Regions from separate parts of the Paenibacillus sp. E194 genome, predicted to be linked through region 2. Evidence: riboswitches for the same ligand, from Rfam matches in the RefSeq annotation. Region 2 holds a riboswitch; each other region holds the start of a gene.
What was found. Region 2 has a riboswitch for cyclic di-GMP ahead of AZ66_RS01230 (CAP domain-containing protein). Riboswitches for the same ligand answer to the same signal wherever they lie in the genome.
Positions count from the first base shown of each region.

Region 1 (8,118 bases), on a different contig from region 2:
AAGAACAAGAAGCTCTATCCGGCGCTTATTCATATGACTGCCAAGATTGTGAATGCATATCCCGATTTCCGAATTTCCTATGATGAGGATGGCGAGCTTGGATATTGGGAGAGCATGAACCCGAGCTTCACAATTTTCCATCCTGAGGACAATACGTTCTCTAGTCTATGGACCCCATATATGGAAGAATTCCATGCTTTCCACGAAAGCTACCTAGCGGATGTAGGGCAGTATGGCAAGGTGAAGGGACTAATTGGTAAAAAGGATCAGCCTGCAAATACATTCCCTATCTCTTGCATTCCATGGGTAAGCTTTACGGGATTCAATTTGAATGTGTTCAATGAAGGGACGTATTTGTTGCCGATCATCACATTTGGAAAGTATTTCGAGCAAACGGGTCGAGTCCTGCTGCCCGTATCCTTGCAGCTGCATCATGCGGTGTGCGACGGGTATCATGCAGGCTTATTCGTTGGCGAGCTGCAGCGATTCGCTGATCATAGCAAGGAATGGGTAGATGATCCGAAGTAATAGTAATGCGCATGATTGAGCAAAGTAATTAAGCCGTTGGAACAAGGCCATAATTAGCCGTTGTTCCAACGGCTTTTTTCATTGATGTGGAATCTGTGAATGATGATCTGTCACAGTTTTGTCACAATTTTAAAAATTTATAAAGGAGTATGAAACATTTTCCTTGTTTGATGCATCTAAGTTGCAGGTGGTAATTTTAGACTTGGATATGATTGCAACTTAGGAGGATGAAAAAAGTGAAGAAACTAGTATCAGGTTTTGTTGCTGTGGCACTGGGCTTTACTATGGTAACGCCCGGAGCTGTGCAAGCAGCGCCTGCAACTTACACCGTATATGTGAACGGAAGCAAAATTAGTACCGATCAGCCACCGGTATACACGCAGGGTCGTGTGCTGTTGCCGATGGCAGTTATTTTCCAGTCGCTTGGCGCCAGTGTAAGCTACGATTACAAAACGAAGAAGGTAACAGCTTACAAAGGGAGCACCTCAGTAATTCTGAAACTAGGCTCCTCAGCGGCAACGGTCAATGGCAAAACTGTCTATATGGATGTTCCAGCCAATACAATGAAGGGCAGAACGATGGTTCCTGTACGCTTCGTTAGTGAATCGTTGGGCGCAACAATCAACTATGACAATAAAGCAAAAGTCGTGCGTGTAACTTCCGGCAACACACCAACATATCCGGATCGTCCGACATACCCAGATGAGCCCGACTACTCTGGCGATCTTAGAGGCGTTAATTATGTGACAACACAGATCTCAGGCCAATCTGGAGATGCCAGCGATATTCGTGTCAGCTTCTCCAAGGAGCAGAATGAACGCAATCTTGACCATTATCGCGTCATGATTGTCAAAGCTTCGAACTCCTTTAATTTGAACAAGGCGCGCTCCGTATCTTCTAACAACTATACAGTCGTGAATAAAAATAGTGACGATCCTGCAGTCAAATTGGATTCTCGCGCTCGTGACGTAGACGGAGACTACATCCGCACGAATGTGAAGTATGAAGCTTATGTATTGTCAGTGGGCAGATCGAGCAGCCAACAGGTGCTCTCGAACCCATCTTCAACCTTTACGTTAGGCGACAATGCGGTTGCGGCGGCAACGAATGTGCAAGTGCGCAATGTGGCGAATTATAACGATGGCCGCGATATGCAGGTCAGCTTCACTCGTCCTTCTAGCGACAACCAAATTAAAGACTATCGGATCATGGTCGTCAAAACGAAGGATGCATCTCGTTTCGATGCTTATGAAGCAGACCGCGTATCCAGCAATAATTATACGACCGTTTCGAAGTCCAGCAACTCGACGTTGACGACAACCTTGAGTTCGACAACTAGAGATACAGCGGGTGACTTAATTCGCAATGGCGTACCTTATACGGTATTTGTCGTAGCTGTCAGCAATACGAGCTCGTATGCTAATAAGCTATCCTCCGGCTCATCTTCGATCACGCTTGGGCAATCAGCTGGTGTTCCAGTGATTACGAAGGTTAGCCAAGTGGGCAATTATGGAGATGGACGCGATATTCAGATCAGCTTTAATCGCTCTTCCGATGAATCGCGCGTAAGCTACTACCGGATTTTTGCTGTGAAATATTCGGATGCTTATCGCTTTGATTTGAATGAAGCTAACCGGGTTTCATCTAGCAATTATTATGATGTCTCGAAGAATGGCTATAGCATTACTTCAACATTGCCATCTAATATGCGTGATGTGAATGGCTCACTAATCCGCAGAGGGGAAACATACCGCCTGTTCGTCATGTCGGTATCGAATAGCAACTCTGATTACAATGCATTGTCGGGCGCATCTGACTCCATCAATATTTCGAATAACTCAACGGTGTACAGTGCTTCCAATGTAAGAGTAAGCGATGTCGGAGATTATAATGACGGCCGCGACATGATGGTTACCTTCAACCGGGCATCGGATGAATCGAATATTAGCCAGTATCGGATTATGGTTGTGAAGACGAGCAGATCGTACCGCTTTGATGTATCCGAAGCGAACAACGTGTCCAGCTATAACTACACGTCGATGAACACGAATGGCAGAGACGTCAGCCTTAAGCTGAGCTCTACTGCGAGAGACGTAGATGGCGATCTGATCCGTAACGGAACCAGCTACCAAGTATATGTGCTGTCTGTCGGACGCGGCAGCTATGTGAACTCTCTGTCCAGCTCTTCCGATACGATTACGTTGTCGAACAATTCGACGGTATACCCTGCAACCAACGTATCGGCAAGCAGTATGGGCGGCAACTACAATGATGGACGGAACCTGGGGGTAACATTCAACCGTGCCGCAGATGAATCGAATGTGAACCATTATCGCGTCATGGTCGTGAAGTCTTCCAATGCAAGCCGTTTTAATCTAACAGAGGCCAATCGAGTTAATAATTGGAACTCAGCTGTCGTGTATCGGAGTGGCAGCAGTTTGTCACATGTATTCGATGCGGATGCAAGAGATGTAGATGGAGCACCAATTCGCAACGGCAATAGCTACCGGGTATTTGTTCTGTCTGTAAGCTCCAATAGCCAAGCGAACAATGCGTTGTCTGCTCCATCTCCAGAGGTGACGCTTAAAGGCAATGCCTCGGTTGATGTTGTGACGAATGTAGAAGCGAAGATTATTGGCAAAAACGGTAATGCCAGCGACATTGAAGTAGGTTTTAATGCACCATCCAGTAATTCGTACGTAAATGAATACCGTATTATGGTCGTCCGTGCAGACCAGTCCTATGCATTCGACGCAAATAGTGCGGGACAGGTGAGATCATCCAGCTACATTCGGGTTGGGAATCAGAGTGGCTATGTAAGACAATCGCTAACAACCGGCTTGCGGGATGTTCAAGGCAACGACATTCAAAAAGGTGTTGCTTACCGGGTATTCGTGCTTACGGTAGCTGATGATAGAAGCGGCTCCTCGAATGCTTTGTCTTCACCTTCTGGTGAATTTTCCTTGGTAAATCAATCTGTTCAGGCACCTACGAACGTGTTTGCATCGAGAGAAGGCGTGAATGATTTCAAGGCTTACTTCACGAAGCCAGGCAGCGACAACGGAATTGCCTATTACGCAGTGATGGCCGTTCCTTCCGGTTCAGCGGGTTCATTCAACCTGGATCAGGCAAATCGTGTGGCAGGAAGTAATTATAAATTGGTTAGTGTATCAGGCGATGGTTCAACCATATTCTCGCTGTCCGATAATGATGCATATGGCAATCCGATTCGCACAGGCGTTGCCTATAAAGTATTCGTGATGTCCATAGCAGATGGACGAAGTGCAACGGTGAATGCGCTGTCCACTGCATCCAACGAAATGACAGTTGGTGACGGATATTAATCCTCATGATGTGGAATAGAGAAGATAAATAGATGACATTCAATAAGAGCCTCGGAATGATTTCCGAGGCTTTTTATGTATCACCAAGAGTGGAGGAAGTTGTGTAATGAGTAAGAAATGACTACAGCGCTGTCTATTAGGTAATTGGTAGGGGAGAGGGGGATAAGCAGTAGTGGCTCTATAAAGAAATCGACAAATGTGTCGAGCAGTTGGAGGGAATTGCACGAATTTATGGGAGCAAGGATAGAGAGAATAGGGGTGTTTTTGTCGGAAATAGGGTGAAACAACCTTGAAAATGACTATAAAATGACAAAAAATGATTTTTCGTGTCGAAAAATTGAAAAGTGTTATGAAAAAGTATTAATCTTTTCATTCGAGCAACCGATATAAAATATGGGTCTTGAGTTGGATAGGGGAAGCGACCTTCCAACATGCTAATATGTAATATGTACTTTAGACCTATTCACGCGATACATGTCACAAGAACTAGTGCGTAACATTGCTATGACATTCTTGCCTGATAATCGATCTGCGACACGCAATGGATACATCAAGAAGAACAACATCAGGATTTAAAGGCAAACTCTTCGAAAGATGAGGACGCAAAACCTCGGGCCTAACATCTTCATGGATTACGGCGGCCGGGTTGCCATTTATGTTGCGGTAGCCACACAACGGTTATTTGGTGACAAGGCTATTCTAAATGGCCTTTTTTTTGCGCACAGAAGCTGGGGTAAATGATGGAAATTGTGTTGCTAAAATGGGACGAGTGTACTTCCTACGAAGACATAGATTCATTGATGGATCGATTTATCCCGTTCGTTACACCTGAAAAATACAAAAGGTTAGATAGACTTCGGAACCGTGAAGACCTTTATTGCACGGTTGCGGCTGACATATTGGCCCGCATGCTGCTATGCCAAACCTTGAAATGTTCGAATAACGAACTTGTTATTCACACTCATCCCTTCGGCAAGCCATATGTGGAGGGTGATCCGGTATTTTTCAACATCTCTCACGCCGGTGCGTTCATAGCAGTGGCATTGGATGAAGCGCCAATCGGGATTGATATAGAGCAAGCAGGAGAATGGAACATGGACGTGGCTAGGCTGATATGCTCGCCGCGTGAGTTGGAATTGCTTGCAAATACGAACGACAGTCGTGCGCGTCAGGAATTGTTTTTTTACATATGGACGGCTAAGGAAAGTGTTCTGAAGGCATTAGGAACGGGTCTCAGCCTGCCTCCCAGCACATTCGAGATTGTGCAGGAGACAGCTGTACCTATACAACATAATCAATTATGGAATGTTGATCATAATTATGTAAAGCAATATGTCGTTCCTGTAACAGGCTATAGTATGACTGTGTGCGCACAGCATATGGAATTTGCCAAGCAAATAGAGTACATCACATGGGAGCAGTTGACTCATAGGTTTACGAAATGGGTTGGATCGTATAAAGGAGAGGACGAGAATTGGCTTTCATGGAATTGACAGTAGAACGATTGGCAGGCTATGACGTACATTCTATCGAGCTGCCTGAGGAGACAATGCGTCTTCTGAAGAAGCATTCGGCCGAGCATTCGGTCAAGTTGGAATCCGTCATGTTCAGTGCGTGGGCAACGCTGTTGTCCCGGTTCTACAACTCGCAGCAAGTAACTCTTCATGCCGTTCAAGCGGGACACGGCAATGGCAACCATACAGTAGTCAGTCAGGACGACGTAACCTTGCAAGGAATTATGAGCATTCATAACAGCTTGTCGGCTTGCGCAGAAGGACGTAACCTGACTTGCTCTGAAATAGCTTCTGACAGTGATGTGGCAACGTATTGCTGGTACGGAGAAGATGTTCGGCCCATGCTTCCAGAGGGAGCGCAGGACTGTGACCTGCACAGCTGCATTCAGCATGCAGCTGGAACGGGCGCATTACCGATGTTCACGATGTATTACAAGGAAAATCAGTTCCAGTTATCGACGGTAGAGAAGCTGGGGGAGTACTTCTTGCAGCTGCTGGATGAAGCTGTGAAGCATCCTCAGAAGCGTATTGGCGAACTGGAAATGCTGACAGAGCAGGATAAGCTCCAGTTAATTGAGGGGATGAATCAGACACGAGCTGAATATCCTCATACATTCACGGTTCAGGCGCTGTTCGAGGAACAGGCTCAGCTGAACCCGGATCGAGTAGCTGTCATCGAAGATGATCGCGAGTTGACCTATTGCGAGTTGAATGCTCGTGCGAATCAATTGGCGCGCAGGCTGCGGAAGCTTGGCATCGATCGTGAACAGTCTGTTGGTATTATGGCAGAGCGCAGTGCAGAGATGGTTGTTGGTATCTTAGCGATTCTCAAGGCGGGAGGAGCTTATGTTCCACTTGATCCCGATCACCCTCAGGATCGCATTCAATATGTCCTGGAAGACAGTCGTACGAAGCTGGTACTGACAAGCAGTTCGTCAGATATCGAGTTGCCAAATACCATCGAGCAGGTTCATATGGATGACCCGAGCCTTGCTGATGAATCTAGCGATAATCTGGTATCTGTGAATCAGCCAGAAGATCTTATATATATCATTTACACGTCCGGTTCGACAGGAAGACCTAAGGGTGTCATGGTGACTCATCGCAATGTCATTCGCCTAGTAAAGCGCACGAATTATGTGAAGTTTGGCGAAGGCGACCGTATTTTGCAGACGGGATCGCTTGTCTTCGATGCCTCAACCTTTGAAATCTGGGGCTCCTTGTTGAATGGCTTAGGGCTCGTGCTCATCGACAAGACGACGATACTGGACGCTGAGCAGCTGGAGCAAGCGCTCGTCCGCCATCAGGTAACGATTATGTTCTTGACGACAGCGCTGTTCATTCAATTGGTTGATCGCAATCCGCGCATATTTGCGCCGCTTCGCCAATTGCTCGTCGGTGGAGAGCTGATGTCGCCCAAGCACTTCTATCGAGCGGCTAAGGACTGTGCACCGATTGAGATTTCGAATATTTATGGGCCTACTGAAAATACAACCTTCTCTACTTCTTATCTGATGAAGGAAGAGGGAGACGGAACAATTCCTATCGGTACGCCAATTACGAACTCAACCGCTTATGTTGTAAATGATTACGGCATGCTGCAGCCGATTGGGGCTGTAGGAGAGCTGTGGGTCGGTGGTGAAGGCGTAGCACGCGGCTACTTAAATAAGGATGAGATGACACGTGAGAAGTTCGCGGATAGTCCATTCGTAGCTGGCGAACGAATCTATAAAACAGGTGACCTTGTGCGCATGCTGCCAGACGGCAACTTGGAATTCGTCGGACGCAAGGATCATCAAGTGAAGATTCGCGGCTATCGCATGGAGCTCGGTGAGATTGAAGCGCAGATTCATGCGCACGAGCAAGTAACGGAAGCGCTGGTTGTAGCTTTTGAAGAATCGCCTGGCCAGAAGGCCCTTTGTGCTTATATAGTAGCGGAAGAAGGAATGACAGCGAGCGCAATGCGCGAGTACCTGTCTTCGCATTTGCCAGAGTTCATGGTGCCGGCATACTTCATGTTCTTGGAGCGCATGCCGCTTACGATTAACGGGAAGATTGATCGGGCCAAGCTGCCTCAGCCGGAGAAGCAGGAGCGCATATCTACCGAATATCAAGCTCCAGTAACGGATACAGAGAAGAAGCTTGCCGCGATCTGGGAGGAACTGCTTGGCATCTCTCCAATTGGCACAGCGGATCACTTCTTCGAGATTGGAGGGCATTCGTTGAAGTTGGCACAGCTGCAAGCACGCATCGCAGCTGACTTCCATATCTCGTTGTCCTTCAAGGAATTGTTCTCGAATCCGTATGTCGGCAAGCTTGCTGCAATTATCGACGGAGGAGCGCAAGAAAAATACGAATCGATAACGCCAGCCGAGAAGAAGGAGCATTATCGTCTCGCGCCAGCACAGACACGTATGTTCGCGCTGCAACAGCGGGGCGGAGTTGGCATGGCCTACAACATTCCACTTGTGTACGAAGTGAATGGCCAATTGGATACTGGCCGCCTGAAGAAGGCTCTGCACCAAATCGTAGAGCGCCATGAAGCATTCCGTACTTCATTCCATTGGGAAGAGGAACAGATCGTACAGAAGGTGCATGAGACAGTTGATTTGGATGTGCCGATTATAGAGGCCGAGGGCCGTACGGCTGCTGAACTGGCGAATGAATTCGTCCGTCCATTCCAGTTGGAGGAGCAATCGCTTCTACGAGCTGTGATTGCGAAAGTGGCAGCA
Region 1 covers NZ_JMDX01000005.1:26,953-35,070, reverse strand. Annotated here, with positions in the region: gene catA (type A chloramphenicol O-acetyltransferase) at 1-528, shown strand, start outside; gene AZ66_RS01410 (copper amine oxidase N-terminal domain-containing protein) at 765-3,872, shown strand; cyclic di-GMP riboswitch class I at 4,440-4,526, shown strand; gene AZ66_RS01405 (4'-phosphopantetheinyl transferase family protein) at 4,610-5,365, shown strand; gene AZ66_RS01400 (non-ribosomal peptide synthetase) at 5,356-8,118, shown strand, end outside.
Region 1: linked by a shared signal. The riboswitch ahead of AZ66_RS01405 (4'-phosphopantetheinyl transferase family protein) and the one ahead of AZ66_RS01230 (CAP domain-containing protein) in region 2 are both predicted to bind cyclic di-GMP.

Region 2 (8,118 bases):
CAAGGGGCTGCAGGGCGCCATCTTCAAGCTTCAATTAAAGGATGAACATGACGTGTATCAGGATGTTCCTGGTAGAACGGATGAGCAGACGGATAAAAACGGGAAGCTTAGGCTGAAAGATCTCCAACCCGGAGGCAAATACCAACTTATTGAGGTAAAGGCTCCTGAGGGATATAAGTTGGATTCAAATCCAAAGCCGATTCAATTTGATATTAAAAAGGATCAGACAACACTAGCAACGCGTACGGTTGAGAACACACCACTTCCTGGCTCCATTACTGTAACGAAGAAAGATGCAGCTAGCGGTGCGTTGCTCTCTGGTGCGGAATTTGTCCTTAAAGATGCGAAAGGAAATATCATTGCCGCGAAGCAAACTGTTGCAGATGGTATCCTGAACTTCGACAATTTAAAGAGCGGCACCTACTATGTAGTAGAAAAGACAGCGCCAGAAGGGTATGTGCTCAATACTCAGCCGATTACAGTTGAAGTCAAGAACGGAACGGACACACCGGTTACCGTCTTGAACAAACTGGTTCCAGGATCGGTGAAAATCATTAAAGTGGCGGCAGGCACGAATACTACACTCCCTGGTGCAGAATTCCGTATCCTTGATGCACATAAGCAGCCAGCCAAGGATCAAACAGGCAAAGAATTGACACAGTTGGTAACGGATGAACATGGCCAATTAATCATTACCAATCTGAATCCAGGCCAATACTTCGCGCAAGAAACGAAGGCACCGGTAGGGTATGTGTTGAACGGTGATTTATTTGAATTCACAGTAAGCAAGAAGGCAGTAGCTGAAGTGAAGGTACCGAATACACGTGAGCCTGAAGTGCCTAAGACCGGAACTGCTAAGTTGGTTAAAGTTGATGCGGCCAATGAAGAAAGGAAATTGCCAGGTGCGGAGTTCCGTTTGCTGGATGCGAATAAGCAGCCAGTCAAGGATCAAGCAGGCTTGGAATTGCCGCTGCTAATCACGAATGAGCATGGCGAAGTCACGATTCCGAACCTGAATCCGGGCAAGTATTATGCAGAAGAAACAAAGGCGCCAGTCGGATATGTGTTGAACTTGGAAATAATCGAGTTTGATGTGAACGCTGGCAAGGAAGCAGTAGTCATGATACGTAATACACTTGATTTACCGCCGACGGGTTCAGTGAAGGTGATTAAGATTGCATATGAGAATAAAGAGAAAAAGCTGTCTGGTGCTAAGTTCCGCCTTCTGGATGAGGAGAAGCAACTGGTTAAAAATGAGGCAGGAGCAGAGCTTCCAATCCTGACGACGGATACGAACGGAGAAGCATTCCTTCCAGCCTTGAAGCCGGGTAAATACTTCTTCGAAGAAACTGAGGCGCCGAGCGGCTATATTCGCAATACTACATGGATTGGGTTCGAAATTACGGGAGGACAGTTGACTGTCGTTACGGTTGAGAATGTCCGTTATACCGATGGAGGGGGCAAGACGGATCCTTACAAACCGTGGGAGCCAAGCAAGCCAGGCGACAAGACACCTCCCAAGACAGATCCGAACATTCCAACGATCCCTGGGCAGATCGTCGATCCTACAGATCCAAAGACGCCAACAAATCCTGGAACGACGACTGACCCTGATCGACCAACTGTACCTGGTGAGACAACTGATCCAGATACAGAAGATACGACGGAGCCGGGCGGAAACAAGGGCAATCCAGACGGTGACAAGGATGATGAAGGAAGTCCGGATGATGCAGATCTAGGAGCCAAGACGGATTCGAAGAAGCCGAATCCTAAACCGGGCGGCAAGCTGCCGCAAACTGGTGAAGAAGCGCCTGTATCGCCAATCGTCGGTATGATTCTAATTACTGCCGCAGCACTCATGTGGATTGCTCGGAAGCGATTATTTGTAAGACGTTGATGTGATGAACCGCCAAGGAGAGTTCCTTGGCGGGCATCCTACTATTCTGTCCACATACAGAAGATTACAATCGTTCAGGTGTGTACAAGCAGTTCTGTTGCATGTTACCATAGACATATAACGGTTACATTTGGATAATGGCAAACCCTCGCGAAAGCAGGGGACGCAAAGCCACGGGTCTAATGCATTTACACAATGCGATGACAGCCGGGTTGCCCTAATTGCGACAATACGAGCGTCTATTTAAGTGCGCCGCCATTAGGGTGGCGCTTTTTTGTATATACAAGAAGCGCCCCTGGTGTTCATCTCATTCGAGCGGATAACGTCAAAGAATGGGAGATGGTAAGAATGGGGACACGTTGTATGGCAACAACTGACAACAACGCAAACTGGCAAGTAGAAGAAAAACAATCATTAGTAGGCACCAAGCGACGAATTGCAATAGGGCTTAGTGCTGCATTGCTGTTCGGCATGTTCATGCCACAGCCAACTCTCTATGCAGCGGATGCAACAAGCGGAAGTGGGGCTGCTGCATCAGAATTGAATGCGCCACAGGCGGCAGGAGTCAAGGTTCTGGGCATTTCGCTCGGTATGAGTGAGAAGCAGCTCTTCGAGCGACTGGGACAACCAACACGCAAAGACTTAAGCGAGTACGGGTTCGAGTGGTACATTTATAACAAGGACTATAAGCAATATGTGCAGGTCGGTGTGCTCAACAAGAAAGTTGTAGCCCTATACTCGAATGCTAAGGCTGATTATGGCAGCATTGGATTTGGTTCGACGAAGCAGGAAGTCGCAGTAGCCTACGGGTCTTCTATCAGCCGAATTAAGAAAGGGAATACCATCTACAATTACAAGGATAACGGCGGAACATACAGTATGCACAAGATGGGCGACGCTTATGCGACGGTGTTCTATGATTTGAATCAGCGCGGTACAGTAACAGCTGTCCAATTCATTGCTGAAGCTGTGGAATTGTCGTTCAAGGGCTACTTCGGAACGCCTAGCGAGCAATTGCGGACAAGCTTCGAACATCAAATATTCGATTTAACGAACGCGGTTCGCGTACGCAATGGCAAGAAGCCGCTGCAATGGAACGATAAGATCGCGGGAACAGCACGCGAGCATAGCGGTGATATGGGAGTAAGAAGCTTCTTCGATCATAATAACCCGGATGGCAAGTCGCCGTTCGATCGAATAAAGGCAGACGGAATCATATATAAGTCCGCAGGAGAGAATATTGCCGCTGGCCAGACGAGTGCTATCTTCGTTCATGAGAACTGGATGAACTCGGAAGGGCACCGTGCTAACATATTAGGGGATTATTCGCGGATGGGTGTAGGCGTATTTTTCGGAGGTAAATCGAAAGTCTACTACACGGAAAACTTCTATACACCACGAAGCTAGCAGGCCGTGGTAAAAAGACGCCTTCAATCCCACAGAAACAGTGGTGTTGGAGGCGTCTTTGATTGATGCGGCTTAAGGAGTCTTCTCCATGACAGCCTTCACAATAAGTCGGTGTGTGGCTGTGTCGATTGGATCACAGGTGATGAGTGTCAGCTCCCGGTCTGTTGGATTCTGATCGAGAACGGACAGGTCTTCTGGGGTCACGACGGATTTCGATTGCACGGTATACGTGTAGGTCTGATCTGATGTTTCTAATTGAACTTTATCGCCTTTTTTCAACTCATCGAGCCTGTTGAAGTGTCTGCCGAATGTCAGACTGCGATGGCTCGCCAATACAAAGTTGCCAATCTCGCCTGGCATTCGGCCGGGGACAACGATTCCACTTCCAACCTTGAGAGAAGCAGGTGTGGCTCCTTCTACCATAGGTTCTCGCAGATCGATTTTGTCGATCGATATTGCCCCATATACTAGGAGACCGTCAATGGATTTAGGCTCCCGTTTTTTTGGTGTGGTTGAATCGGTTTGTGTCTTGGAGATTACTTGAATGCTGTCTTGCGGCAAGTTGTCCCACTCAGTAAGGAGACGAAGCTCTCTTTGTTGTTCGTTGTATTGATTCCACTTCGGATATAGGATAAGAGCTAACCCAGCAAGGAGAAACAATAGAGCCGTGAAACCAAGCAGTCTGGACATGATTTGATTCTTCTTCGTAATAAGAGGCACCCCCTTAACGCACTATGTCTGTGCCTCTATTGTACCGTATGTAGCAATATGTTTTCCATAACTCACCATGATGGTAGGTGCGATTTCGTAGGGAATCGGATAGCAGCAGTGAAACTCAAATGCAGCAATCGGATGCTGGAAGGTGGCATTGGCAAAATCTAAGGTGATGAGGATCCTTCTTTAGAGGAAGCCTGTTGACGGATTGCTTTATGCATCCAAATGGCAGCTTGTGAACCTTCCGCCATCGCAATCGTAACCTGTTCCGAATGCACACATACATCTCCTGCTGCCCATACGTTGGGGACATTGGTCATTTTCGTACGTGGATCCACCATAATGTGTTTATTTTCATGACGTTCTATCCCAAGCTGCTCTGCGAGGGAGGACTTCACCTCATTGCCTCCGAAGGCAACAAATCCACGCTCTCCATCAATGATCCTTCCATCGGAAAGTCTCACGCCACGGAAGACACCTTCTGCCTCACATACTACTTCTTCAATCTGTGCTTTAATTACTTCAATTCGCTGAGCGTCCAATTGGTGCATTTGATCAGCAGACAAGGGCTTCTGCTCGTGATTCACATAGACGACGTCACGGGTCCAATACAATAGCGTTAGTGCCATATCAGCTCCTGTAGTGCCAGAACCAAGCACAATGGTTCGCCGACCGCTCACTTCATAACCATCGCAATCAGGGCACACATACACCGTAAGGCCTAGGCAAGGCATGAGATTGGGCAAGGATGGAAGCCGATCCACGATTCCAGTGGCGAGCAGGAGTGTACTTGCTGTGAAGAGGCCATTCTCTGTTGTCGTCACGGTGAAGCCACGCTCGCCATTAGGTGCGAGACTCGTCACGGTATCATCAAGCAGATGTATGCCTAACGACGTGGCCTGCTGTTTACCCAAAAGACGAAGCTCAGTACCGGACACTCCCTCAGGCCATCCGAGCACATTATGGTAGGAACGGCATATCGTCGATCTGCCATAACCACTATCAATCACCAGCACGCGGTGTCGATACCTCCCCAGCTGAATGGCAGCTTGCAGTCCGGCAATGCCGCCACCAATAATAATGCTCTCATAGCACATAAGCAGACACTCCTACCCTTGCTGAATGATTATTTCTTGAAATAATGCCTGGCATGCCAAACAAGAGATCTTACTTCCCCTGCTGCTTCGTTAAATTCTCCTGAGCAAGGCGAATCATCTCCCGCACCATCGAGCCGCCGATTCGTCCGCCAACGCGGCCTGCATCTTCCGTTGACAACTGTCCATTGTACCCTTCTTGCAACGGCACACCCAGTTCCTTAGCTACCTCATATTTGACATCATTCGGCCGGTTCGGATCTACTGCAAATCCTTCGCGGCGCATGACCTCGGCTTTAAAAGCATTGACGCTGTTCTCGGCACCTGTAACAAGCAGCTTTCGACGACTTCTTCGGGACATAACCGTGTTCCTCCTGTGTCTTCAAAATAGTTACTCTTCATACATTCCCCCTCCCAATCGAAATTATGTAAGAAGTGAAGAGGAGTAGGAATATACTATGGAGAATTAATCCAGTGAATAAGCAATCTGTTTGGGTAAGCGCACCACATTCGAGAGGAGCTTGCAAATGGATTCGGAATATCAAGATGTACAAGTGGAGGAAGCAGAGTTAACGGTGGAGCAGCAGAGGACGGATACATCCGATGTGTTCTGGTATTCGCCGCTTGAAGCGCCGTTCGCAATTGCTGGATTACACTGGCTGTCTACGGAGGGGAAATATCGACGGCTCCCCATCTCTCCAGAACACAAGATTCCAGAGGGGGTCGACTGGCTGGCGAATCATACAGCAGGTGGTCAGATCCGCTTCGTGACGGATTCTTCGAAGTTGTTCCTACGGGTAAAGTTATCTGGCCCTCACGATATGTATCATATGTCGGCGACGGGGCAGTGCGGCTTCGATTGTTATGTGGAAGCGGATGGACATCTCCACTACCGAAGCACGACGGCAGGATGGAATCCTAGAGATTCTGAATATGAGTCTGTCCTATTTTTCCGAGATAAGGCAGAGAAGAGGCTTGTAGTTCTGAACTTCCCGCTGTATCAAGGGGTAGAGGAGATTATGGTCGGGTTGAAAAGGGAGGCCATCGTGGAGTCCCCGCCTGCTTATGAGGATCCAGGCAAGGTTATTGTTTACGGAACCTCCATCACCCAAGGGGCATGCGCCATGCGTCCTGGAATGTGTTACACGAACATTCTTAGTCGAAGAATCAATCGTGAATTTATTAACTTAGGCTTTTCTGGTCATGGAAAAGGAGAGGCCGAGCTGGCTCATATTATTGCATCTATATCCGATCCGGCTTGTCTTATTCTGGACTACGAAGCGAACAGCGTCTCTCCAGAACGGTATGCGGAGACACTGCCGCGATTCGTACGGATTTATCGTGAAGCGCATCCAGAAGTTCCGATTCTTATATTATCGAGACTCGCATTCTCCTTCACACGCTTCGATGAGGAGGACTCCAGACTGCATCAAGTACGCAAGCACATGCAGATGACGTTAGTGGAATCCTTGCGGCAAGCAGGGGATCGTCATATCTACTTCTGTGATGGTGAACAGCTTCTTCCACAGCATGCTCTTGAATGCTTCGTGGACGGCACTCATCCTACCGATCTAGGGTTTGTGCAGATGGCAGATGGACTGGAGCCTGTGCTGCGAGAAATACTGGCAAGAAAATCTTAACATAGCTTTAACAATAAGCAGGGAACTAGTTGCATACGGAATGATTCAGAGGTGGTCCAACCAAGGGCCGCCTCTTTTTGTCGTATTAGCGTTGTTGGAAGAAGCAGAACCAGACAATTGCGATGAAAAAAGGTATGTATGTAGGAACGATTATGAGAGGCTTCTATTATTTGAGATTCATATAGTAATAGGAAAAGGAGGTATGGAAGACATGAGAACCGTAATCTCTCACTTCTACAATGAGGAATATTTACTGCCGTGGTGGTTGAAGCATCATGCTTCACTTTTTGATCATGGAATTCTCATCAACCGAGGCTCGACGGATCGCTCTGTTGAAATTTGCAGACAATTGGTTCCCCATTGGGAGGTTCGAGATTCCAAAGTCCCTACATTTGACGCAGAACAGGTTGATATAGAGGTCATGGAAATCGAGGAAGAGTGCATGGGCTGGAAAATGGCGTTGAATACAACGGAATTTCTTTGCTTCCCTGATAAAAATAAGTTCTTTTCTTCGCTGGATGAGATGGGCAGCAGTATGTACACTATTCGTACGATTATGCTAATTGATGACCCTAACTACGGCTATGATGAACCGGATCCAGCCAAGCCTTTAGTAGAGCAGCGCCATCATGGTTTTATTTTGCCTGATACCGGCCGATTCATTCATAAGTACCCTCGGGGTAATTATGCTCCAGGAAGACACTTCTCTTCCCATCCGTTTATCGATTACCCCTTCAATGATAATCCGTATCCAGCCATTGTTATCAAGTTCTTCTATAGCCCATGGACAGAGGAAACACGGCTTCGAAAGTTACAGATTGGACCAACCCTTTCGGAAGGCAGTATTTATCGAAGCATGGGGCTACAGCATCTCGTTACCCGCGAAGAATTAGAGCGAAGATATAACAGTTATGTGAACCAAGCGACCGATTTAAGTCATCATCCTGGTTATCAGCGTCTATGGAGGTGAGCTGTTGAAGGCGGTCATACTTGCAGGCGGATACGGAACGAGAATCGGTGAGGAGACTCAGGTCAAGCCAAAGCCGATGATCGAGATTGGTCCCCAGCCGATACTGTGGCACATTATGAAGCTGTACAGCCATTATGGAATTCGTGAGTTTATCATTTGTCTGGGGTACAAGGGGCACGCGATAAAAGAATATTTCATCCATTACTATATGCGACATACGGATTTTACGTTAGATATGGGTAGTAACACTGTTGACTATCATGGGGACAATGCTGTTCCGTGGAAGGTTACACTAATCGATACTGGTGAGGGGACAGAAACGGGAGGACGGATTAAGCGAGTTCAAGCGTATGTTGGCGACTCTACCTTTTGCCTCACCTATGGAGATGGAGTTAG
Region 2 covers NZ_JMDX01000004.1:43,829-51,946, reverse strand. Annotated here, with positions in the region: gene AZ66_RS01235 (SpaA isopeptide-forming pilin-related protein) at 1-1,897, shown strand, start outside; cyclic di-GMP riboswitch class I at 2,027-2,117, shown strand; gene AZ66_RS01230 (CAP domain-containing protein) at 2,246-3,304, shown strand; gene AZ66_RS01225 (class D sortase) at 3,377-3,994, opposite strand; gene AZ66_RS01220 (NAD(P)/FAD-dependent oxidoreductase) at 4,183-5,115, opposite strand; gene AZ66_RS01215 (alpha/beta-type small acid-soluble spore protein) at 5,186-5,473, opposite strand; gene AZ66_RS01210 (SGNH/GDSL hydrolase family protein) at 5,640-6,752, shown strand; gene AZ66_RS01205 (glycosyltransferase family 2 protein) at 6,964-7,722, shown strand; gene rfbF (glucose-1-phosphate cytidylyltransferase) at 7,727-8,118, shown strand, end outside.

Region 3 (8,118 bases), on a different contig from region 2:
AAGAAGCTGCGGAAGCGCTTGGCAAGATGAATGTTAAGACGCTTACCATGACATATGGCGTGAATATGGAAACCTACTTCCCGACAAAGAGCGACTTTACACTTGTGCTCGAAGGGGAAGAGAATGGACAGAAGATTTCGATCAGCATGAAGGTGACAAGCACAATTACGAAGCATAACGAAGTGGCTGAAATTAAAGTGCCGAAGGATGTTATCGACAACGCTCAATAAGATATGATTTCGATTATCGATGAAGAAAGAAAATAAAGTTATAGACTGAGAAAATATAGTTCCGACGGCATTGCTGTTATCACGCGGTACACCCCGTAAAAGGAAAAAAGAAGCAGAGATCCTATGTGACAATCTAGGATCTCTGCTTTTTGTGTCATGATGAATATCTTATTGCTCGTGTATCACGCGGTACAAGACGAGTGCCGCCTGCGCTCGAGTGAGCGTTCCCGCCGGATCAAGTTTGTTATCGGTGGTTCCTTTGATAAGTCCTTTGCTCACTGCGTACACAACGGCTGTCTTTGCATCCTGTGAGATGTATGCTTCATCCTTAAATCCAAGCGAAGCGCTTGAATGGGACAGATCAATTTTCAATGCCCGCGTAAGCATCACGACCATTTCTTCGCGAGTAATCGGTTTACGTGCCCCAGGCTCTGCAATCCGCTGTTCCCAAGTCTTTTCGTTATTCGTCAAGCGATCAAGCAAGGTGGCGAACTCCGCTTGGGTAATAACTTCGTTCGGCTTGAATGTGTGTATGCTGTCTTTGCCGCGCATCAGTCCGTGAGCTGCAATGACTTCAATTTCATCCTTTGCCCAATGTGCAGTAAGATCATCGAAGGATCTTGCATGCTCTGCAATCGTGTAGGTGCCGAACTGCGTGATCTGGAAGGAAATATGCTTCTTATCAGCTGCCTTCATTCCGGCCAGTTTATAGCTCCAAGCATTGGTTGTTACGCCTTGAGCTTCTGCGTACACGCCTGCCTTACGAATATCTTTTGTAGCTTCCATCAGCTTCAAGGAGATTTCCAACAGGATATTCTTTGCTTCTTGCGGCCCACGGATCGTGATCATCGGAGACGTAAAGGTCGTCTCGCTATGATGCTTGCTAAAACCTTTGTCCTTATGCTCTGCAAGAGACACCACAAGCTCGAGTCCGCTCGTTCCGATGAGTTCCACAATAGACTTATTCGGAATGGTAATATCGAATTCGGCTGTAGACAGAAGCAAATCCTTGCCTGATTCCTGCAGCAGTTTGGCGGCCGATTTGTCCAGCGTGAAGGAGACTTCATTGTAATCCTTCATGCTTACATCGCTAATATCGGGTTGAACCTGCTTGGCATTTTTGTCCTGCAGCTGTTTTTACACGGTATTCGCATCTATCTTGAACTCCGCATTCACTGCATGCTCCTTCATCGTCTCTGCCAGTAATCCTGCCTTCATCGTCTTACCGGCTGGAATTGTTCCCACAGAAGTCGAAGGTGTAGAACTACTAGAACCTCTAGAGCCTTCAGATGAGGAAGACGAAATAGGCAACTCTGGCTTCGGATTCGGAACAGACGGCTTGATGACATCAACGGTAGACGAGTGAATGTAACCGATTCGGATCCGTTCATTGTTTGCGTTGAACAGATTCGCATTTACAAGATTGAAGGTATATTTCCCTTCTTGGTCGCTCAAGAAAGCGATGGTTGCTATGTCGCCGTCTCCTTCATAAGCGCCTCCGTTGAGATTTACGGAGTAATCCAATTGCTTCTGGCCATTAGGTAAATCGGTTATGTTCTTTGTCGTGATAAGTGGGACATCCGGATAGTTCAACTTTTGATAGGTAGCCATCGTAACGCTTGGCTTTATATCTAAGAGAGTCAAGCGGCTGTCATAAGTAAGACTGAATGAAGCTGAATATACTGCTTCCGACACAGAATATTCGACCTTTACATCGAATGGATCTCCTGTCAGAACCTTAGATTTGCTGAGGCTAGGAGATACAACATCGGGATCGGGCTTTTTATCGTCGACGGAATTCTGCGTGACGAAGTTCTGTGTGTAATATACATTTGAATTCCCCCCGAAGTACACACCCACCCCTAGATGAGAAAAGTCTCCCAAAATATTCGAACGATGTCCTTTCGAGTTCATCCAGTTCCCGTGAACGAAGATGGCACTCGACTGTCCAGCAGCAATGTTTTCCCCTGCCTTTTGGTATACGATTCCGTCCGCCTTCAGCCGATCGAACGGTGATTTGCCGTCCGGATTGTTATGATCGAAGAAGCTTCTCAGCCCCATATCGTCGCTATGCTTGCGAGCAGTTCCCGCAGCCTTTTCATTCCACTTCAATGGCTTCATGCCCTCGCGGACACGCACAGCATTAGCCAAATCGAGGATTTGTTGCTCAAAGCTTGTCTGCAATCGCTTGCTAGGCGTGCCAAAGTACCCCTTGAACGCCAGTTCCACATCCTGGGCAATAAATTGGACAGCCGTCACCGTATTCCCTTGATGGAGATCATAGAACACGGTTGCATACATACCGCCGACCTTGTGCAGGCTATATTGTCCGCTGTTGTCCATATTGTAAATCGTATTGCCTTTCCTAATTTGACTGAGGGAAGATCCGAAGGCTACCTCTACCTCCTGCTTGGTTGAACCGAATCCAATGCTGCCATAAGAATCATTCGCATTCGTATAGAGTGCAACGACCTTGTGATCCTGAACACCAACTTGTAAGTAATGTTTATAATCCTGATTGTAAATATACCACTCGAAGCCATATTCACTTAGATCCTTGCGAACCGGCAGTCCGATTTTTTGGAATAGTTGATCCTCGCTCATTCCTATGGTGATGCCTTGCAGTTGGTCTGCCCCTGCCTGCGGAGCATTGTTCGTTTTCGTGACAGTAATCTTACTACCGACCAGCTTATCCGCTGCATAAAGGGTCGGCTGATAGATAAGTATCCCGGCTAACAGCGCAGCGCTAGCTGTAATCGTCATACGCCGCATTCTTCCTGCTTTAATGTGTTTATGCTGTTCTTGGTACATTGCGTTGTTGGTTGCTGTACAACATGGCCGCATCATTTCATCTCCTATTCTTTTACATTCTGCGATCAAATGAGATGAACAGCGGGGACGTTTTACAATAGCACAAAAAAAGCGCCACCCTAATGGCAGCGCACTAAAAAAAGACGCACGTAATGTCGCAATTAGGGCAACCCGGCTGTCATCGCATTGTGAAATACATTAGACCCGTGGCTTTGCGTCCCCTGCTTTCGCTAGGGTTTGCCATTATCCAAATGTTACAGATTAAATGTCTATAGTAACATGTTAATGAACAGCTTGTATACAACTGTGCCTATAGGTACGCAAAATTCATCAAGTACCACGTCTATCAACCCAGTACGATATTTATGTTAGTCATGCACTTCTTCAATGAAGCTGCCCCATTTTAAAAAAGGATCACGAAAGTGATCGATCTACTATTCTCTCATTCAGGCTACCAGCAGTATCTATGCAGAAAAGACCTCGCAATGGGAATGATCTGCTTGCTCCGGGAATACATATGTGATGTACGAGTTATCGCTCGGCAATTGTCTTTTTCATTGGCTCTCCCAGTCTACAACATTATTTTCATCTAACAGTCGAGACCATATTTCTAAGGCTATTTCCATTGAATTCAGTTAGATTGAAGACAAACTCCCGTGATATACTATACCGCGGGATTCTTTATGTTTTTTGTCTATAGTTCAATACGTAATTATCGGACACCATTAAGATTTCACTTCAATTTTAGTTAGAATCACATTGGCCGCTTCTACTACACCACCAGCATTCTGAAAAGTTTCTGACAGTTTTTGCGCATTTTCCTGATATGTCCGATTCGTCAACACCTCAGATACCGCTGCTGCCACATATTTTGGCTTCTTTCCTTTCAACTTTAAACCTGCACCCAGTTGAGCAACCCGATCAGCCACTAATCCTTGTTCGCTATGTTGCGGAAATAAAACCATTGGAACTCCAAAATACAGGCTTTCATTCGTACTATTCATACCGCAATGGGTAATAAATACATCTGCTGTCTGTAATATCGATATTTGATCTACGACGTTTTTCACTGTGAAATTTATTGGTATGTTGCCAAGAGAAGCAATTTCCGTTTTTTCACCAACTGACATCACAACATCATAGTCCGTATCTGCAAATGCCTGGATAATGTTTTGGTAAAAAGCTTGATTTTGATTCAGTATCGTCCCAAGGGAAATGTAGATTAGTTTTCTATCCCTTTTAATATTCTGTACCGACGGAGACTGCTTGATGGAAGGTCCGACAAAAGCATATCGCTCAGAAAACGTATCCGCCATCGGTTGGAATTCTTTCGTGGTATAGACAATGGTGTCTGTTTCATTATTATTTTGAACAATCGATACAAAATTCTCTATTTCATACCCATGATTCTTTAACAACTGAATTTTTCTGTTCATTCGGGGCAAACCCACGATCATTCTCCATAAATCGATGAAACCACGCTTCATCAGTTTCGCAGTATACTGGTTAAAAGCAAAGGTAGTAGTCGAACAAACATATGGAATTTCTAGTTTTTTAGCAAATAATTTTCCCCAAAAGCATATAGAGTCGGATACAATACAATCCGGCTGAATTTCCCTTAATTCCTTACATACCTTCTCATCCAAAGCGATGGTCGTATCGGCAACCATCTCAATTAATGCTGTAAAATCTTTGCCAACCTTACGATCCATTTCCTTTTGTGATAGCTGGGGCAAGAACTCATCACAAGCAATAAATGCAGCACCAGCACCTTCTATTTTTTCCTGAAACTCTAGAAAGGAATAGTACCAAACTTGATGGCCTCTATTGACTAACTCGGCTACCACCGGAATGGTCGGATTGGTATGACCATGCGCGGGTATCGAAAAAAATACAATTTTGCTCATTCTGATTCATCTACCTCCCGCTCCGCTTTTTGGATCATCTCTACAAATTCCATGAAATGATTACTTTTTAAGAGAGCAATTCCTTTTGTTGCATCTTCTCCCAAGACAATCAGCTTATCACCAGCTTGAATCTGATACATTTCGCGTGCCTGTTTAGGAATGACAATCTGTCCCCGATCTCCTACTTTCACAACACCAAAGAACTGCTTCCCCTTGGGAGCGAGCTGATTCGCCGCTTCTTCACTCATATCACGGGATAATTGATCTAAGGTTACTTGAAAAAGTTCAGCGAGTATCCTGCATTTAAAAATATCGGGCAAGGCCTCCCCGTTTTCCCACTTTGCTACGGTCTGTCGTGATACGTTTACCTTCTCAGCTAATTGTTCCTGACTGAATTTATGCTTTTTACGCAACACACGAATATTCATACCAATCATATTTTTCATCTCCGTATACATTAAATATATAGAAGAACCAAGGTGGAAATCTATCAACAGTTCGCAACAGTTTATGTTAAGAATTGTGGCGAAGTATTCATACACTTCGATTTTGCGGGTCAAATGAACCTAAGGTACAAGCTCGTCCAAGAACGCCTCGTGTCCAATACTCCTGCACTGTAATTCGTCCATATCATATCAAATTAATACAGTAATGAACGGCGGTTTTTGCATATTCTTGACAGGACGAGCCATGATCGTGTATGATTTTCCTCGTAATACCATTTTATGATGATGAGGATTAGAAAGGGGATGGCGGTATTGTCAACTGTTCTTCAACGGAAATTGGCTTAAGACGGGAGAAGTCTGCCCATTTTTAGCTTAACGCCAAATCGAAGAACAGTGGATAAAGAACCGATTCCTTTTTTCATATACAAGTATGCGTTCATGAACTTTGGGTGCAGAACCAAGCGGAACCAACAGACACGGTCTGTTCGTATTGGCCTGCAGCACTAAGGACATATTGAACTACCTATTATGGGCTATTTGTATAGGGCAAGGCGATTCGTTCGCCTTGCCCTTTTTTGCATACACACAAGCAAATACTTTCTTTATGAAGCTGTTCTCTCGCCTGGCGTTGAGCATCATTAACGCACATGCAAAGGAGAGAATGAGATGAGTATGTTATCTGTAGAAGAAGTAACCCATTTTTATGGAGATAAACGAGTATTCCTCGATATTAGCTTCCGCTTGCTTCCGGGGGAGCATGCCGGAATTGTAGGCAGCAACGGTGCGGGCAAGTCAACATTGCTGCGCATTCTGTCCGGTGAGCTATTGCCGGATGCAGGGAAGGTGGAGTGGCTGCCTCATGTGAAGGTAGGTTATTTGCAGCAGCATATTGATCTGCAGCCTGGGATGACCGTGCTCGATTATTTGCGCGGGGCATTTGGCCACCTCTATGCTATGGAACAGAACTTGATGGAGCTGGCACACAAGATGGCCGAAGATGCTGACAATCTGGAGTTGTGGCTTGCCAAGTATGGGGAGCTTCAGCATCGACTGGAGTATTCGGGATTTTATGAGATTGAAGTGAAGCTGGAACAGATCGCAGCTGGCTTAGGGCTGCTTGATATTGGTCTTGATCGAGATGTCGAGAAGTTGAGCGGAGGTCAGCGCACGAAGCTGCTTCTAGGGAGATTGCTCTTGGAAGAGCCTCATGTGCTCCTGCTGGATGAACCGACGAACTATTTGGATGAGGTGCACATTGATTGGCTGAAGGGCTATTTGAAGGGGTATAAGCAAGCCTTCTTGGTCATTTCCCATGACAGTTCTTTCTTAAATGAAATTGCCACGTCGATCTTCCATGTCGAACACCAGAACATTAAGCGTTATGTCGGAAATTATGAGGCATTCCGCAGTGTATACGAGCTTAATAAATTGCAGCAGCACGAAGCGTACAGCAGACAACAGAAGGAAATTTCCAGACTCGAAGATTTTGTCCAGAAAAATAAGATTCGCAAGGCGAAGCAGGCCAAGAGCCGTGAGAAGATGCTTGAACGCATGACGCGGATTGATCGCCCAACTTCTGGTTCGAAGCCGCGATTTTCCTTCCAAGTTCATGTGGAGCCAGAAGGTAGAATTATGAGGGCTGAACAGCTGCAAATCGGCTATGCGAAGCCGCTATGCTTGCCTCTGAATCTGTCGATGAAACGAGGAGAGAAGATTGCGATTGTCGGTCATAATGGGGTTGGCAAGACAACGCTGCTTAAGACGCTGCTTGGGGAATTAACCCCACTGCATGGCAATGTTCGTCAAGGAGAGCGAGTGAAGGTCGCTTATTTTGCCCAGGAGCTGTTCGTATCCGACGAGTCCGCGCTTGATCAATTATGTGCATTCCGTACAGACATGACACATCAGCAGATACGCAAGCTGCTTGCGATGACTGGGTTGACAGAGGAGCATATTCGGCAGCCGCTCAGCTCGCTAAGCGGCGGAGAGCAGGCTAAGGTGCGATTATGCGAATTGATGCTGACGGACAGCAATGTGCTCGTGTTGGATGAACCGACGAATCACTTGGATACTCGGGCGAAGGAGGCCCTTATAGAGGCACTGCGCAGCTACAATGGTTCAGTGCTGCTGGTATCTCATGAGCCTGACTTTTATGCAGATTGGGTTACACAGGTGTGGTCGTTGAAGTAAGGGCCACTCGGTTTGCAGATCGACCATAGTAGGGAGATTGCAGAAAGCTGCAGTCTCCTTCCCTAAAGGGAAGCAAGATAACATTCATACTATTCATATTTATAACTGTGATATAATGTTGGTTAAAATAGGAAGGCGAGGTTATGTGAATGCCACTTGAAACATTTACTGCTTCTGCACATCTGCAAAAGGGAATGGTTGTAAAGGCAAGATCACGGAATTTCGAGATTACGATTGACGAGCCAAAATCGCTAGGCGGTACGGATACGGCAATGAATCCGGTTGAAGTCGTGCTGTGTGCGTTAGGCGCCTGCCAGTCCATCGTGGCAAGAGCGTATGCCCGTAAATTCAATATTGAGCTGGAGGAATTTTGGGTGGAGCTTGAGGGGGATTTGGATACGGATGGTTTCATGAACAAATCCGATGTGCGCCGGGGCTATTCCGAAATTCGCTATAACATCCATGTGAAGAGCAATGCTTCCTATGAGCAGGTCGAACAATTCGTACAGTTCATTGAGCGCACATGCCCGGTTG
Region 3 covers NZ_JMDX01000053.1:7,200-15,317, reverse strand. Annotated here, with positions in the region: gene AZ66_RS09860 (DUF6612 family protein) at 1-230, shown strand, start outside; gene AZ66_RS09855 (S-layer homology domain-containing protein) at 399-1,310, opposite strand; gene AZ66_RS30510 (CAP-associated domain-containing protein) at 1,368-2,993, opposite strand; cyclic di-GMP riboswitch class I at 3,204-3,293, opposite strand; gene AZ66_RS09845 (macrolide family glycosyltransferase) at 3,767-4,948, opposite strand; gene AZ66_RS09840 (helix-turn-helix transcriptional regulator) at 4,945-5,385, opposite strand; gene AZ66_RS09835 (ABC-F family ATP-binding cassette domain-containing protein) at 6,061-7,584, shown strand; partial or broken gene AZ66_RS09830 (OsmC family protein) at 7,734-8,118, shown strand, end outside.
Region 3: linked by a shared signal. The riboswitch ahead of AZ66_RS30510 (CAP-associated domain-containing protein) and the one ahead of AZ66_RS01230 (CAP domain-containing protein) in region 2 are both predicted to bind cyclic di-GMP.

Region 4 (8,118 bases), on a different contig from region 2:
CTGCATCGATAATTTCCTTTATAGTCATGTACATAAACTTTTCACCCCTAATCTAATTAAAGAATAATGATGTTAGCTGCACCGCTGGAATTTCCCAATTCCTTCTGAACATCACTAGATAATTGAGAATCCACATCAAATTGATATAAATATTTTCCTGACTTCTCCAAACTATTAAAATTGTTAATTTCCACATTATATTGTTTAAAGATCCTGCGTAATATAAATTCAAGGTCATCTCTCTCGGAAATCGCTATAATAACCGGCAATGGCCCTTGAAGATGTAAGCTAAACCCGTCAATTTCTATATGTTTAATTTCAATTAATCCGCCACCGACTGAAGTTCCCATTGTTCTAATATTTCGATTTCCATCCTCCAGATAAATATCTGCAGTATTCGGATGACCGGCAGGACTATCACCTGCTTCTTCTAAAAAGGTAATGTCAATTCCTTTAGATTCTGCTATTTCAATAGCACCAGGCACCCTACTATCGTCGGCAGCAAATCCTAATATACCAGCAATAATTGCAAAATCAGTTCCGTGTCCTTTATGGGTTTCAGCAAATGATTCATAATACCTTACCACAACTTTTTTTGGAAGACCTTGAAATAATTTATTGGCAACTGTTCCAATAGCTAAGGCACCTGCAGTATGTGAACTGGAGGGGCCGATCATAACCGGTCCAATCACATCAAAACAACTTTTGTAATTAACAACCCTTTTTTCTTTAACAGGTACTAATTTCATGTTCATATTAGTTTCCTCCCCATAGTTGCCATACTAGTCACCCGCCCACCATGTAAGGGTTTTCAAAAGTAACACTAAGAATCATCAAACCCTTTCTTAGTACGAATTGAATACTTGGATAAATTATCGTTGTAATCATACTCGTTGCAATCAATGCCATCAAAACAACGATGTTTTCTGATCCTTCTCACATAATTTGAAATAATTTATTATAGTAATTATTTTTTATTACTACACAGACAGAGTACCACATAGATATTCATGCAGTCAAACAAATGATAATAAATTATTTTTATCGGAATTTTTTATTACAAATTTAATGTTTCTCCCTTTTAAAATTCTAAAAAACTTGTTATAAGTTATAATAGGGTTGTCTATTTTGAATGCTGGCTTCTTCATTAAACGAAACCTTGCCGATAAAAGACCCGAAGTTGGGTTGTCTATAGCTGAAAAAAGAAGAACGCATCTATGTACGAGAAGTAAAGCGCATCTTTTATTGAAAGAGATTTTGCTCAACCTTGGAATTGAATATGAATTCGCGAGCAATTTCATAGTGAATGAAATTCAGGAATAACTGATTAGGAGGAATACTTAAATGGATAATGAACTATTTCGACACTATCAAAACATAATGAATTATTTCGGGGAAATTTTGGGATCTAATTATGAATTTGTATTACATGTTTTAAATCCTAATGGGGGTTCTCAAATCGGTCACATAGTCAATGGAGACTTAAGTGGAAGATCTTTAAATGGCCCTTTAACTGACTATGCAAAAAAATTAATCAACGAAAAGGTATATTTAAAAAAGGATTATGTTGTAGATTATGTTGGAGAAGGACCAAGAGGTAAAAAATTCCGTTCATCAACTTTATTTATAAAAGATCGTGAAGGTCAATTACAAGGTCTTTTATGTATAAATTTTGATGCGGATGTCTATAGAAAAGTCGCAAAGGATATATTAAAATTGGCCAATCTAAGTTCAGCTATAGATCTTATCGAACAGGAAACTGACCAGGAACAACCTATTGAAAAACTTACCGATAATATTCGTAATATCATTTATGGAGTAATAGATAAAGATATATTAGAATCCGGTGCTCAGTTATCACCTGAACAAAAGAAACTTGCTATTTTCAAATTAAAGGAATACGGGGTATTTGAAGTTAAAGGTACAATAAATGAAGTTGCTGAAATAATGGGAATGTCGGAATCAAGTGTTTATCGTTATCATCAAATGATATCTCGCAACGACAAGTAGCCCCAATCGAATCAGAACAATAAATCGAGCAATACAACCTTGGATCAATCCGAGGCCGTAGAGCGAAACAAAAGACGACTATTATTCTATTTATGGGATAATAGTCGTCTTTTTCACTGTATACACAAGCCTGTACCACTGGCTTCTCACTTCGGTAGCTTTACTATTCTCTTCACGTTAAGAGCGAAGATTGCCATTATGCCTTGTAACTCCATGCCAACAAGATCTAAGGATAACGCTACGCCATACCCATGTCTATGTTTGAGTTCACTGTTCTTCGCCTCAATTTTGTAGCGTTCTTTTGCCTTTGTTTTGAAAAATTCTCCCTCTTGGAATACCATTTGCTAGGTGTGTAGTTTTTGGCAGTAGGTATTTCAGCCACTAGACCCTTTTTACAGCGCGCATATAAAATTTTATACTCATAGCCATGTATCCTCGATAAAACTCTAGTATCAAGTTTCAAAACAATAAGCGTAAAATGATAATGGAAATAATACCGCCCAGTACGGTTCCCAATAAACTTCTTGTTTTTATCGCAATTAAAAAAGTCGGTATGGCTGCAAAAAAATTCAATGTTGTTGGTAAGAGATGTAAGCTTTCCGTCATGGATAAATATCTCTTGACCTATCAGAGCTGCTATTACAGAAATGGGAACATAATTTAACCAACGCATTGCCCATTCTGGTAATTCAAAACGACTAAGCACCATAAGAGGAACGACCCTTGGAATGAACGTGACAAAAGCTGAGCCTAGAATAATCAAAAAAATGTCCCATCTTACTTCCATTTTTCTACCACCATTCCTATTGTTGAAGCAATAATTGTAGCCACAATAACGCCCATACTGCTGGACAAAAAGAAAGAACTTCCCACAGCAATGACCACTGCAATAATTGCGACAACGATATCAAGTTTGATTCTATTTCGCCCTAACATGGAGAGTACGAGAATGCCAATAAACATAGCTGGCAAGGCAAATGCTAGTCCGAATTTCTCCGGATTCGAAATCCATTGTGCCAAAAATGCTCCTGCTAGATTCGCTACAAGCCAATTTACATAAGCGGTTATGTTGAGACCATGCATCCATTTCTCACTGATTCGCTTTCTCTTGGCCGCCTCGGTAATCGCGACACCGAATGTCTCATCGGTGAGTAGAGTACCTACTAGCATGTTGCGAAGTGGAGTAAGATGCCGGAAATAAGGTGCTAGTGCGGCACTAAGTAAAATATGACGAAGATTGACAAAGAAAATCGTAATAATAATGGCAGTAATCGAACTACTTGCTGCTATCATACCCGCAGCAATAAACTGAGCTGAGCCAGCATAGAGAATCATAGACATCAGAGCGATCTCAGTGATGCTAAGTCCCGCAGTCTTTTGGATCACACCTGCAGCTAATCCGATACTTAAATAACCCAGCAGCGTGGGGACACAATCTTTTACTCCTTGGATAAAGCTATCCTCATCTCTCGGAGACGAATTCATTTGGACGTTCGACAGACTCATTTCATTCCCTCTTTATTTTCAAGTATTAGAAGCTAACTTACTAACTACTACGAAAAAGTGAAAGAAAATACGGTTCAATTTATTTGAACCGTTTCCCGGTAACAACATGAAATAGGTTAGGAGCGTTTTTCCAAAGCGCTTCTGCTTTCTCTGGGCCCACTTCTTTCACTAATTCTGAGAACATAATGTCATGCCTGATGTATTCCATCGCGATTAACACAAGTGCCGGGTCTTCCGTTTTTACCGCCCATGCAGGTGTATTTGGCGCGAAATTTGCAATTAAGACTTCTTCATTATCTCGTGCAACAATCGTTAAGCGGCCGTTCATACGTTCCTCAGCTACTTCTGGAGCCATGTAATTGTGATGAGTAGTTGCCCCAAGCTGAATCTCAGGTGCTCCAAAAAGAATAGAAAAGACGTGGATATTATCCTTTATCCGCTCATCTATAGCACCTTTTATCGAAGCGACTTGTGGTTCCCAGATCGACAACCATATTTCTTTTTTAGCTTTATCGATTATGTCAATCATTTCGGCCACAACGCGCTCATCACTGCTGATGCGTCGAATAACATCTACTTCTTGTTCACTTTCTAACGCAGATAAATTCTTTTCAAGATAATCCATAGAATTGTCAAAGTCATTACGCAATCGATGGATTAACTCTTTTGCTGGTAAAGGTGCATAGGTTACGGGGTCAGAAGGTACTGTGTACACCGCACCTTTATCCATTAATTTTGCCAATACTTCATAAATCGTTGAACGAGGCACACCCGACCTTTTGCTTATTTCATATCCGGTTATAGGGGAGTTTTTCAAAAGCCCTATGTACGCTTTACATTCATATTGTGAAAAGCCCCATTTCTGAAGTTCTTTAAAAAGTTCTTCCATGGCAACTCCTTTAGTAGTTAGTGTGTTACTTACTATAAAATAAAATGAATTAGCTGTCAAAGCTATAGCGAATGAACGATATTGATTGCATTAATTTGACTTATAAGGAAAGTTACACTCGGTTATCATTTTACGAACTCTGGATCGTTTATCCAAATTTAAATAGTCTCACCCCCTCCCTTTAGACCTACTGCCCAAGCCTTATCGCAAATTTGGAATATGTAAAAATACATTGCAGGGAATATCGAGAGAACGGCGCAGTTACGGGGCTGATGCCCAACATCAAACCATATGGAATTCATATAACATCCTCTTATCGCATCCGGATTTTAACATGATAGGGTTATAAGTGAATAATAATATCGAACTATGTTCAGATATTCACAAATAATCCGTATGACCCATTAAATAAACGCGAAACTGCTGTATATTTAACGGTGTAAACATGTATCGTTATGCAAGAGTATGCATGTTTGCACAGATATTACTAGGCAAAGCTAGGGAAATCTAGTGACGCAAAACTAAAGGGGCTAAGGAAGAAATTCTATGCTAGCCAGTTGCCGATTAATAGATCCTAACCCTATTAGTCGTATGCGTTGTTTTGTATAGTTATAGCAAGATCCCCCACCCTAGCTGCCTATTAATAAAATCTATTGATAGGAAGTGAGTAACGGATGAAGACTAGGAAAAAGCAGAGTGCCCGGAGATTATTCGCAATGACGGTAGTGACCATCATGATGTTCGTGTCTTCGTTGGCACCGGCTTATGCAGGGTCGGCTGTTTCCGCAGCACAGGAACCTGTGGTCAAAAACGCGACAAAGGAAATCCGGAATGTTATGTACTATGGCGATTGGTCGATTTGGGGAGGACAAGGGAACTTCTATCCCAAGGATATTCCTGGCGATCAATTAACCCACTTGAACTATGCGTTTCTCGATTTTGACGCCCAAGGCAACCTTGTCTTTACGGACAAAGATGCGGCTGTAGAAGCGCCTGTCGGCCAGGAAGGCGTACAATGGCAAGCGGCCAATGCGGGCAGCCTTATCGCCCTACAGCAATTGCGCGCAGAAAACCCGAATCTGAAGATTGGCATCTCTCTTGGCGGATGGTCGAAATCAGGCGACTTCTCTGTCGTAGCGGCCGATGCTTCAAAACGGGCGAATCTGATCCAAAATGTGATGACATTCATCAAGTACACGAACATGGACTTCGTGGATGTCGATTGGGAGTTCCCAGCTGAAATTCGACAGCCTGATCTGGTCGATAATAAGAACGATGAAGGCACGAAATACGCCACGCCGGAGGATAAAAACAATTATATTTTGCTCCTGCAAGACCTCAAAAACGCATTGAATAAGCAAGGATCCGAGCTTGGGAAAGCGTATGAACTGTCTGTTGCGCTTCCGGCGCCAAAGAGCAAGATCGATATCGGCATAGATGTGCCTAGACTGTTCAACATTGTAGACTTCGCCAACATTATGAACTATGACATGCGCGGCGCATGGGATGAAGTAAGCGGCCATCATACTGGCTTGTATACGAATCCGAACGACCCGCTCACGGGCAACAACCTGTCGGTCGACGAAAGCGTAAAATACTTGATTGAGCAAGGTGCCGAGCCGAACAAGATTGTGATTGGGGCGGCCTACTACACTCGCGGCTGGGATAAAGTGTCGCAAGGATCCGATCCGAGTCATCCAGGACTATTCGGCGAAGCGGCACTATCCGCCAAGGATGCGGATCAGTCTCCATCCCGCGGCGCGGTTGGCGAAGCAGCGCTCACCATTGGGGACGCCGGCCGTCGAACAGGGATTTGGTCTTATCGCAACCTTGACAAGCTAAAGGCCACTTACCCAAATCTCAAGGAATATTGGGATGATGCAGCCAAAGCTCCCTATCTGTATGATGGGACAACTGGCGTATTCTACACCTATGACAATGAACGATCCATTCAAGAGAAAACGAAATATGTGCTCGAGAATGGTCTGGGCGGCGTAATTGCTTGGATGGCTTCCAACGATGCCCCTACTACGAATCCTACCAAGCGTGACAAATTAACAAAGACAACGAAAGAAGGCCTCTTCGGAAGCCAGCCGTTGACAACCCATGAAATTAAATATACCAAGCTGGACGTTACGGCAGATGTGAAATCGTATACAGAAGCTTGGGGCAACAATAAAGGGGTTGAAATTTCCCTCTTCAATAACGAGTCCTTGACCGAATCGAATTCAGTGTTGAGAGCCGTGGAAAGAGGCGCGAAAACGGTTAAGCTGCCGAAGCTTTACATCCAAGCCGATGGGCCGCTGACTTCCGGCGATTATTTGGCGGGTATCGTAACTAATGAGAACGGTTACACGGTCGTCGATTTGAAATCGGTCTATGATGCAAAAACGATTGAAACTGGCAGATCCTATACGTTCAAACTAAAGGGAGATGCCAAGATTACAAGCATGGAGCTGGTTCAGCGGGTGTCGGATAACAGCCCAGAAATGAACAGACAACTCATTTGGGGTGATGAAGCTCCAAGCAAGAATCAACCGCCTGTATTGCATGGCGTAACGAACCTGACGCTTACAGTCGGCGACAACTTTGATAAGCTGGCTGGCGTAACGGCTACGGACGCAGAAGACGGAGATCTCACATCCCATATTGCCGTGACGGGAGAAGTCAATACGAATGCAGCCGGCAAGTATGAGCTGGTTTACTCCGTTACGGACTCGCAAGGATTAACGGTCGAGAAACAACGTACCATTACCGTTATCGAAACGACAGCACCGGGGTATGACTTTGGGGTTGGCCAAGGAATCGAGTGGCCGAAGCAAATCAATTCCCCATTCATCGACATGGTTGCATGGGTTACCAAGCCGGGCTATTCCAACAACGGCGCTCCTAACCTTGCCAGAATTTCCGAGGATACCGGCGTGAAATTCTTCAATCTTGGCTTTGTTCAGCCCGTTGGGCATCAAGTAGCGGACGGCAAAGTGCAATGGGGCTGGGGAGGACATGCATTACTAAGCGAAAAGAATCCGCAAGACACCCAATATCAAGGAATTAAGCAGTCCATCCGGGAAATTCGCGAGTTGGGCGGAGATGTCACGATCTCGCTAGGCGGTGCGAACGGAGCTGCATTCTGGGAAGTTACTCAAGATACCGATACGCTCTTTAATACTTATATGGAGCTGGTTCAAGGCTATGGACTGACCCGATTTGACCTTGACATTGAGGGCGGCGCTCAGAACAAAGACATGAATATCGCCAACGCAAAGGCGATTAAGAAGCTGCAGGATGCAACGGGAGTCGATATCGTAATAACACTCCCTGTACTGCCAAGCGGTCTGACTTCTGTTCAACTGGATGTGTTGGAAGCTTACTTGTCTGCTGCCGTGGATGTCCACGTCGTGAACATCATGACGATGAACTACGGCAGTGGTACGCTCCAGCCTGGCGAAAACTATGGTTCAGCTTCTCTGAGAGCCGTTGATTCGACGAAAAATCAAGTGAAGCAATACTACAAGCAATTCGCCAACATCGATCTAACCGATCAAGAGGCTTATGGAATCATTGGTACGACACCATCTATCGGGTTCGAAAGCAACCTTCATCCGATCTTTACGACGGAGTGGTCGCAGTTGGTTGTGGATCATGCGATCGAGAAAGGGCTGGCGATGACCTCCTTCTGGTCGATGAACCGGGATGCAATGTTGGAAAACAAC
Region 4 covers NZ_JMDX01000102.1:3,187-11,304, forward strand. Annotated here, with positions in the region: gene sdaAA (L-serine ammonia-lyase, iron-sulfur-dependent, subunit alpha) at 1-34, opposite strand, end outside; gene sdaAB (L-serine ammonia-lyase, iron-sulfur-dependent subunit beta) at 57-755, opposite strand; gene AZ66_RS15345 (helix-turn-helix transcriptional regulator) at 1,345-2,010, shown strand; partial or broken gene AZ66_RS15350 (IS5/IS1182 family transposase) at 2,157-2,354, opposite strand; partial or broken gene AZ66_RS15355 (AzlD domain-containing protein) at 2,470-2,797, opposite strand; gene AZ66_RS15360 (AzlC family ABC transporter permease) at 2,788-3,516, opposite strand; gene AZ66_RS15365 (TrmB family transcriptional regulator) at 3,596-4,405, opposite strand; cyclic di-GMP riboswitch class I at 4,886-4,970, shown strand; gene AZ66_RS33350 (glycosyl hydrolase family 18 protein) at 5,080-8,118, shown strand, end outside.
Region 4: linked by a shared signal. The riboswitch ahead of AZ66_RS33350 (glycosyl hydrolase family 18 protein) and the one ahead of AZ66_RS01230 (CAP domain-containing protein) in region 2 are both predicted to bind cyclic di-GMP.